Regions from separate parts of the Inediibacterium massiliense genome, predicted to be linked through region 1. Evidence: riboswitches for the same ligand, from Rfam matches in the RefSeq annotation. Region 1 holds a riboswitch; each other region holds the start of a gene.
The links. Region 1 has a riboswitch for cobalamin ahead of BN2409_RS03460 (Ig-like domain-containing protein). Riboswitches for the same ligand answer to the same signal wherever they lie in the genome.

Region 1 (2,210 bases):
TATAAGTTCCATCGTCTCTCTGATATTCCATTAAACGATGCAGCATGTTTCCATTCTTTTTTACATAATCTCCTGCTAAAGGATTCTCTCCTACTGCAATTAATCCTTGTATAACTTTTCCTAATGTTTCTGGATCCGTTGAATATTTTCCAAATCCTCCAGAATCATTTTGATCTGATTTTATGTAATTGATACATCCCTTTAATAAATCAGAAACACCTGCATGATCTTTATGATTAGATAAAGCAATCATGGCTAAGACAGTCTGTTTTAAATCAGCACTCCACTTTCCCTTTATATAAGCTTGATCTCCTTCTACGATAAATTTACTTTTTAATATCTCTACTGCTTTTTCTACATTATATTCCCCACAAGCCATATCAAGAGCTAACATACAATATATATGGTGAACAATCTCTTCATCAAATTCTCCGGAATCTTTTTGCATTTTTATTAACGTATCTACATAATTGAGAGCTTTTCCATCACATTCAAAGTTTCTTGGATCTTGTCCACATGCGATAGCTTCCATAATTCCTTTGTAATTATTGTAAACATTTTTTTCGTCTAATGAATATGTTCTTATTTTTTTTTCTATGATTTTCATATCTTGATCTAGATTATTACTTGAATGATGATATGCCATAGCTGGTATATAATCTATAGAATTGTCTTTGTAATAATCTTTTAATTTTTCCAGTCCATCATCTATTACACTTTGATAATCTACTTCTACTTTTTCTTCCATAAGAGGCTGTATTTCAACTTTTTTTATCACCTCTTCTACTTCTTTTTGATCAATATTCTCTGTGTCAGTTTCTTTTTCATATACATTTTCTACTGTAGTTTTTTCTTTTTCATATACAGAATCTGCAACTGTTTCTTCTCCATAAACATACATCAGATTATCTAGACCTGGCATATATGAAAAAAGCATTGCCACTACTAACAGTATACTAATAGATTTTCTCATGACCTTCCTCCTTTTTATTATAATTTTTTAAATCATTTTTCTCCTTTCATAAGCATAAATAAAATCAATAGGAAAGTCCCAACTTTAATATTGTTAGGACTTTTATATAAATGTTCTTTTTATAATTATGGTACCTGTTCATATAACAAACTTGTCGAAAATTTGTCTACTAAAGGGTGAAAAAAGGGTGAGTTTAAAGAAGAAACCAAAAGAACATTTATAATTTCCTATATATTATAAAAAAACCTTGACTTCCTAATGAAAGTCAAGGTTTTTTATACATAAGCATGATGCATGTATATCTACATACTCTTATTTTACCTTTACATACCACCTTTCCTCGGAAGGTTAATGCCTCATTTCTTAGGCAGGTCTCCTGACTTGTGGATCAATACTTTCCTTCACCTTCCCAGTTTCCCAGTGGTATACTAAAGGATTGTTCCCCACTTACAGTGGCCGGACCGCTTAGGATTTTCACCTAATTCCCTTTTCATCCTTGATATTTACATCAAAGAACCTAAAAAAATATTTAATTTAAATACTCTCTTACCATGATAGATTGTATCTTATATCCCATTTTTTTTCAATACAATATATTACATTTTTCTCAAAATTTTCTCGACATTTTTCGACCTTTATTTTTCTTCACTAGAAATGTATCCTATTTTTCTTTAAATTTCTCAATAGAAAAAAGCTAGCCTAAGCTAGCTTTTTTCATTATTGTATAGATTTGTATAGATTATAAAGCATCATGGCAGCTTGCGCTCTATTTGCATTTTCTTTTGGCATAAAAGTACCATCTGGCATTCCACTGATAATAGCTTCTTTTACACATAATGCTACATTTTCATTTGCCCAAGAAGCTATATTTGTTTTGTCACTAAATCTTTCTAATTCGTTTGTATTTGCTTTTTCTTTTCCTTTTTGTGTGAGTACCTTTCCAATGATGGTTGCCATTTCTTCTCTTGTAATTTTTCCATTTGGATCAAATATAGTTTCGCTTCTTCCACTTACGAGTCCATTTTTGTATGCAGTTTTAATGTATGGAGTATACCAAGCCATATCCTCTACATCTGTAAAGCCTACATTTATATTTTCTATGTTTAATCCAAGCATTTTTGTAATTAGGGTTGCAAATTCTGCTCTTGTGATAGATGCACCAGGGTCAAATACATCTTCACTTCTTCCACTGATAATTCCTTTATTAGCCATTTCTTCTATAGCTTTTGTTGCCCAT
Region 2 (2,210 bases), on a different contig from region 1:
AGCCTTTAAAATGATATTGTGCCAATTTAGAAAATGTTAAAGAAAAATCATTGGTATGATCATTAGGATCAATATCTAATGTGAAAAGATATTGATCTTTTATATACTTTTGATAAATTTTATGGGGATCATATAAAGTTTCTCCTTCTTTGATACGAGAAAGATTATGTTCTAAAGATTTTTTCATTGTTTTTAGTTTTTTAATTTCAGTACTTAATGTTTCAATTTGAGTGGTGAGCATTTGTTTTGTTGTTTCTAATGAATGATTACTTAATATAGTTTGAATATCATTTAATGAAAAACCACTGGCTTTTAAAGACAGTATTAAGTAAAATTTAGGGAATTGGTTTAAGGAATAATATCTATATTTTGTTTTTTCATTTACATAGGAAGGTTTAATTAGATTGATTTTATCATAAAAAATAAGTGTTTGTTTGGTGATATTAAATATTTTACATATTTGTCCAGATAAAAAATGAAAATTTGACATAATTCCTCCTTAAAATATTTGACTATATAGTAACAATATAGTTTATAATGAATAATGTCAAATGAAATTCATAAAGGTATATTTGTAGTAGACAATTTTATAGGATCATAAATTTTGATAGAGCAATCTATCTTCAGGGAATCAGGTGAAAATCCTGAACAGTCCCGCTGCCGTATAAGCTAGCTTATGCAGATGCCACTGGAAATACTGGGAAGGCGCATAAAGTGACAAAGCTTGAGTCGGAATACCTGGTTTATGATTTGTATAAAAGATTTTTTACGAGCGATGAAAAATCTTAGAGAGATAGTGTCTCTGATTTTTTGTACCCTTGTAAAAGGGTACTTTTTTATTTTATAAGGGCAGGAGATGGTGGAGGGGGTATACAAGAATTTTTAACATTGATAATGATACTAAATATTATTGTTAAGGTAAAAAGTAAGGATGGTAATATGAAGAAATATATTTATAATTACTGGGAAGAAGAAGCAGATTGGTATGATGAAACGCTTCCTTCAAATGTGAAATATGAGGATCTATTGAAAGGTTTGGCTAACTATATTTTTTCTTATATTCCAGATATTGAAAAAAAACAATCATTAAATATATTAGAGTTAGGCTGTGGAACAGGAAGGTTGTTGATAGAATTATCTAAAACTCATCACAACGTAATGGGAGTGGATATATCTTGGAATATGCTAAAAATAGCAAAAGATCATGGGAAAATTTTAAATGTTCCTATTGAAGTGTATCAGATGGATGTACATTCTATGCTATTTGAAGAGGATTCATTTGATTTATTAGTTGGAAGCAATGTTGTTTGGACTCTTGAAAATCCAGTCAAAGCCTATGAAGAATGGTATAGAGTACTAAAGCCTCAAGGAAAGTTAATAGTATTGGATGCAAATTGGAATTTATGGCGGTATAACCCGTTAGAAAGAAAGAAGTATCAACAATACCAAGAGTATCTAATCCATAAATATGGCAGAGGGACACATACATATAAAGACTTATTTTATGGAGAAGAAATTGATAAAAAAACATACTTAAGTGATAAGTATAGACCAGATTGGGATATAGATGTACTCAAAAGTATTGGTTTTCATAATATTCAAATTCAACATAGTGTTTCTGACATTATATGGGATTCAAAGACTATTGAATTAAATCATTTGACACCACCATTTATGATTTGTGCACAAAAATAATAAAATAGGAGGAATATATATGGATTTTGGAAAAAGAATTAAACAATATTGGGAAGGGGAAGCAGATATTTATAGTGTTTGTATAGAAGAGGAATTAGGAAACTTTCAAAGAGAGGCATGGAAAAAAATAGTATTAGAGTATGCACCCAAAAAACAATGTTTAGATATCCTTGATATCGGAACGGGCCCAGGATTTTTTCCTATTGTTCTTGGAGAGGAAGGACATCATGTAACAGGAATTGATATAACAGAAAATATGATTTCTTATGCAAGAAAAAATGTTGAGAGGGCTGGAAGTAAAGCAAATCTTTTAACAATGGATTGTCATAATTTAGAGTTTGAGGATGATACTTTTGATTTGATTGTGTGTAGAAATTTGACTTGGACATTAGATAATCCTATTCAAGCCTATGAAGAATGGCATAGAGTATTAAAACCTTCAGGAAGATTATTAATTTTTGATGCCAATTGGTACTTGCATTTATTTGATGAGAAGCTAAGAGAAAAATACGAAG
Region 3 (2,210 bases), on a different contig from region 1:
AAAAAGTTGCTAAAAGAATGCAACAAAGTATAAGGAAAAATGATTTGGTAGTTCGAATAGGTGGAGATGAATTTATGGTTTTAGTAGATGGCTTTTATTTAAAAGATGAAGTGATACAGATTGCAGATAGAATTTTAGGTACTTTTTCCAAAGCTTTTTGTATAAAGAATAGGGAAGTATTTGTAACTTGTAGTATAGGTATTTCCATTTTTCCAGACCATGGGATAAATATAGAAGAGATTCTAGAACGTGCGGATATAGCCATGTATGAAGCAAAAAATAATGGGAGAAACAACTATAAAATATATGATGAAAAAATGGATGAAAATATTCTGATTCAAAAAACAGTCCATTTTTAATGAGCTAAGCTTGCTAAAATATACTTTGTCAACAGTCTGAACAGTTCATTTTTAATGAACTGTTTTTTTAATGTATAGGTAGAATATATGTAATAGGTAAAAATATGAAAATGGATTATATTTCTTATTAATTTATACATTTTTTTATTGATTTTGACAAATACTAATGGTATTATGACATTATTATCAACTAATAATATTATGAGTAATAAGAAAAATTAAATTATAAAATATAGGTATGAATTAAATTTTAATTCATAAAAGGGAATTGGGTGAGACTCCTAAACTATCCCGTAGCTGTATTAGAAGAGTTTAAGTATACAATGCCACTTTTAAAAAGGGAAGGCGTACTTAAATGATGATTCTTAAGTCAGAAGACCTGCCTATATTTTGCACGATCAACTCTACGAGGAATAGAGAAGGTGTCATCATATTTAGTTTGCCAATTTTTAAAATTGTGTATGATGGATTATGTTTACCTTTTAACAAACTTGTTAAAAGGATTTTTTGATTGGAGCATAAAGGAATAAAAAGAAACAATACTATAAAATAAAGAGGTGATTGCATGTCAAAAAAATATCAAATTTCTTTAGGAATATTTTTGGCCTTATTATTCATACCTAAAACTGTATTTGCAATGCATATTATGGAAGGGTTTTTACCTCCTGTATGGGCAATTTCATGGGGAGGATTGTGTATACCATTTGTTGTAGCAGGGTTATTTTCTATTCACAAAAAAACAAAATCCAATCCGCGTATCAAAATGCTTATTGCAATGGCAGGAGCTTTTGCTTTTGTATTGTCTGCTCTTAAAATTCCATCAGTAACAGGAAGTTGCTCTCATCCAACAGGAGTAGGCTTGGGAGCTATACTCTTTGGACCAGCAGTTATGAGTGTTTTAGGATTGATTGTTTTGATTTTTCAAGCTTTATTACTTGCCCATGGGGGACTAACAACTCTTGGAGCAAATACTTTTTCAATGGGTATTGTAGGACCTATTGTATCTTATGTATTATATAAGGTTTTAAAGAAAATGAATGTGTCTCAATCAATTTCTATATTTATTGCAGCTGCTGTTGGAAATTTGATGACTTATATTACTACTTCTATTCAACTTGCATTAGCTTTTCCAGATCCAACAGGAGGATTTATATTATCCTTAGGAAAGTTTATGGGTATTTTTGCTGTGACACAAATACCACTTGCTATTAGTGAAGGAATTTTAACAGTTATTGTATTTAATCTTTTGACAAATTATAATAAAGATGAATTATTAGAGCTAGATGTAATTTCTAAGGAGGCATAAACATGAAAAAAAATAAAAGTATCATGAAAAAAAATATGATATTAGGATTTCTTGTAATAGTAATTGCTGTTACACCTCTTTTGTTTTTAAAAAATGCTTCCTTTGAAGGAGCAGATGCTCAAGCAGAAAATACCATTTCAGAGGTAGATGCTAATTATAAGCCATGGTTTTCTCCTATTTGGGAACCTCCAAGTGGAGAAATTGAAAGCTTATTGTTTTCTTTACAAGCAGCTATAGGAGCAGGATTTATAGGATATTATTTTGGATATGTCAAAGGCAAAAAAGGAAATAAGAAGAGTCAAGAACTATGATTTCAATAGATAAATTAGCTTATACATCTACCCTAAGAAGAGTAAATCCATTAGAAAAATTTATATTTGTTTTATCTACTATGATGATATGCCTTATCTGTAATCATATGATAGTTTCTATTGCTGTACTTTTTACTATGTCTTTTATGACTGTTGTAAGAGGAAAAATAAATTTTAAATTATATTTAAAATTTATGAGTATTCCATTGGCTTTCTTAATCATTGGGATTATTA
Region 4 (2,210 bases), on a different contig from region 1:
TTCTGTGGAAAAGAAGCAAAACATATGGTTTATGTAGCAAAAGCATATTAACTTTAGGATAAAACACCTGTTAGAGAAATCTAACAGGTGTTTTATTTTATGGGATTGATAATTTTGTATCTAAATATTTATATTTGCTATCATGATTTTGTATATATTTGTAATATTTTAAATGATGATGTAAAAAATGTAATATATTGGTTGAAAAATAATGACATATGGTATAAACTAGTAAAGTCAGATAAGTTTATAAACTTGAATGATACTGTTATAAAAAACTAAATAATTGTTTTTAGGTTCTTTGATATAAAATTCAAAGATGAAAAGGGAATTAGGTGAAAATCCTAAACGGTCCGGCCACTGTAAGTGGGAAGTACTTCTTTTATATGTCACTGGGAAACTGCTGGGAAGACAAAGAAAAACGATGATCCATAAGTCAGGAGACCTGCCTAAAAATTGTAGCATATGACCTTCCGAGAAAAGGATAGATGCAAGATAAAATATGTCTTATATATCATTACTTATCAATATAGAAGTGTGGATATAAGTCTATATTGTATGTTTAGAATAAAAAGTCTTGATCTTTTGTGGAGGTCAAGACTTTTTTATTTTTATAAGTGTTAAAAAATGAAAAAAGTGATAAATATGATGATCAATCATCCCTTAGATGAATTTTAAAAAAGGAAAGGAGAGATTTTATGTAAAAAATGAAGGAGATATATAAATAAAATATCAAATGAAAAAGTATGTGATTAGAAATAGCATTGATAGATATTGATTTTAATAAGATTATAAACATACTTATATTTTTAAAATCATAAGTAACTGAAAGCAGAATTATAAAATAAAACTAGGGGATGAATTATGATTTAAATAAAATGTAAAAAAAGGAGAGACATTATGAATATTTTTAAAGACATTCATAGGCGAATTAGTATTTTGTTAATAATGGTTTTGATTATAGGAGGAATACCTCAAGCTTCAATAGCTATTTCCGATGAAGAGAGTGTATCTATACAAGAAGTAAGCAGTGTAGATAAAGAAGAAAAGAGTCAGGATAAGACAGACCATGAAGTATCAGATGAATCTGATGAAGATGTACAAACTATAGAAAATAATAAAGAAAAGCAAGATATAGAGGATATAGATAAAAAATCAGATGATGGAATAGAGGTAACCGCAGAAAATGATAATGATGATGTAAAAGAAGAAAATGAAATAAAATCAGATCAAGATATAGAAGAAGTTATAGACGATACCCAAGAAAAACAAGATACAATTCATATAGAAAAAGAATCAGAGGAGACGGAAACAGAATCTAAAGAAAAAAATGATAAAGAGATCAAAGAAGACAGCAAAATAGAAATAGATGCAGAAACTTTAAAAAGTGAAGATCAAAAGCAAGAACAAGAAGATCAAGAAAGTTTAGATAAAAATCAAGTAAAAATAGAAAATAAAATGGAGGAAAAACAAGAGGAAGAAAACTTAGAACCAAAACCAGAACCAGAAAAACCAATTATAGAACTAAATAAAAATGGAACATATGAAGTAGAAGTAAAAGGATTACAAGAAAAAGAAGATAAAGAATCTATAGCAGGAGCTTATCTAGGAGAGAAAGCAAAAATCCAAGTCAAAGATTCAAAGAAATATATGATTTTGTTATTAAAGAGAAGTGACTGGATGAGCAATATAAAAATAAGTGTAGGTGGACAAGAAGTAAAACATGAAGCAAAAGTGATTAATAAAAATGAAGAAGAAGAAACAGAAAGTAGCATAAAATTTGAAATACCAAATTTAGAATCAGAAATTCAATTTAGTATGAATGTAGAACCAATGGGAAATATGCCAGCAATTTTTAGAGTAGTGCCCAATAAAGATACATTAAAATTTATGAAAGAAGATATAGATGAAGAAAAACCAGAACCAAAACCAGAGAAACCAAGTATAGAATTAGATAAAAATGGAACATATGAAGTAGAAGTAAAAGGATTACAAGAAAAAGAAGATAAAGAATCTATAGCAGGAGCTTATCTAGGAGAGAAAGCAAAAATCCAAGTCAAAGATTCAAAGAAATATATGATTTTGTTATTAAAGAGAAGTGACTGGATGAGCAATATAAAAATAAGTGTAGGTGGACAAGAAGTAAAACATGAAGCAAAAGTGATTAATCAAAATGAAGAAGGAGAAACAGAAAGTAGTATAAAATTTGA

Region 2: linked by a shared signal. The riboswitch ahead of BN2409_RS10885 (class I SAM-dependent methyltransferase) and the one ahead of BN2409_RS03460 (Ig-like domain-containing protein) in region 1 are both predicted to bind cobalamin.
Region 3: linked by a shared signal. The riboswitch ahead of BN2409_RS04510 (energy-coupling factor ABC transporter permease) and the one ahead of BN2409_RS03460 (Ig-like domain-containing protein) in region 1 are both predicted to bind cobalamin.
Region 4: linked by a shared signal. The riboswitch ahead of BN2409_RS05285 (NEAT domain-containing protein) and the one ahead of BN2409_RS03460 (Ig-like domain-containing protein) in region 1 are both predicted to bind cobalamin.

The regions. Positions count from the first base shown of each region.
Region 1 covers NZ_LN876585.1:140,133-142,342, reverse strand. Annotated here, with positions in the region: gene BN2409_RS03460 (Ig-like domain-containing protein) at 1-973, opposite strand, end outside; cobalamin riboswitch at 1,323-1,509, opposite strand; gene BN2409_RS03455 (S-layer homology domain-containing protein) at 1,691-2,210, opposite strand, start outside.
Region 2 covers NZ_LN876587.1:498,538-500,747, forward strand. Annotated here, with positions in the region: gene BN2409_RS10880 (MerR family transcriptional regulator) at 1-490, opposite strand, end outside; cobalamin riboswitch at 584-760, shown strand; gene BN2409_RS10885 (class I SAM-dependent methyltransferase) at 940-1,695, shown strand; gene BN2409_RS10890 (class I SAM-dependent methyltransferase) at 1,715-2,210, shown strand, end outside.
Region 3 covers NZ_LN876586.1:140,378-142,587, forward strand. Annotated here, with positions in the region: gene BN2409_RS04505 (GGDEF domain-containing protein) at 1-359, shown strand, start outside; cobalamin riboswitch at 577-760, shown strand; gene BN2409_RS04510 (energy-coupling factor ABC transporter permease) at 925-1,665, shown strand; gene BN2409_RS04515 (energy-coupling factor ABC transporter substrate-binding protein) at 1,668-1,976, shown strand; gene cbiQ (cobalt ECF transporter T component CbiQ) at 1,973-2,210, shown strand, end outside.
Region 4 covers NZ_LN876586.1:307,404-309,613, forward strand. Annotated here, with positions in the region: gene proS (proline--tRNA ligase) at 1-51, shown strand, start outside; cobalamin riboswitch at 278-467, shown strand; gene BN2409_RS05285 (NEAT domain-containing protein) at 901-2,210, shown strand, end outside.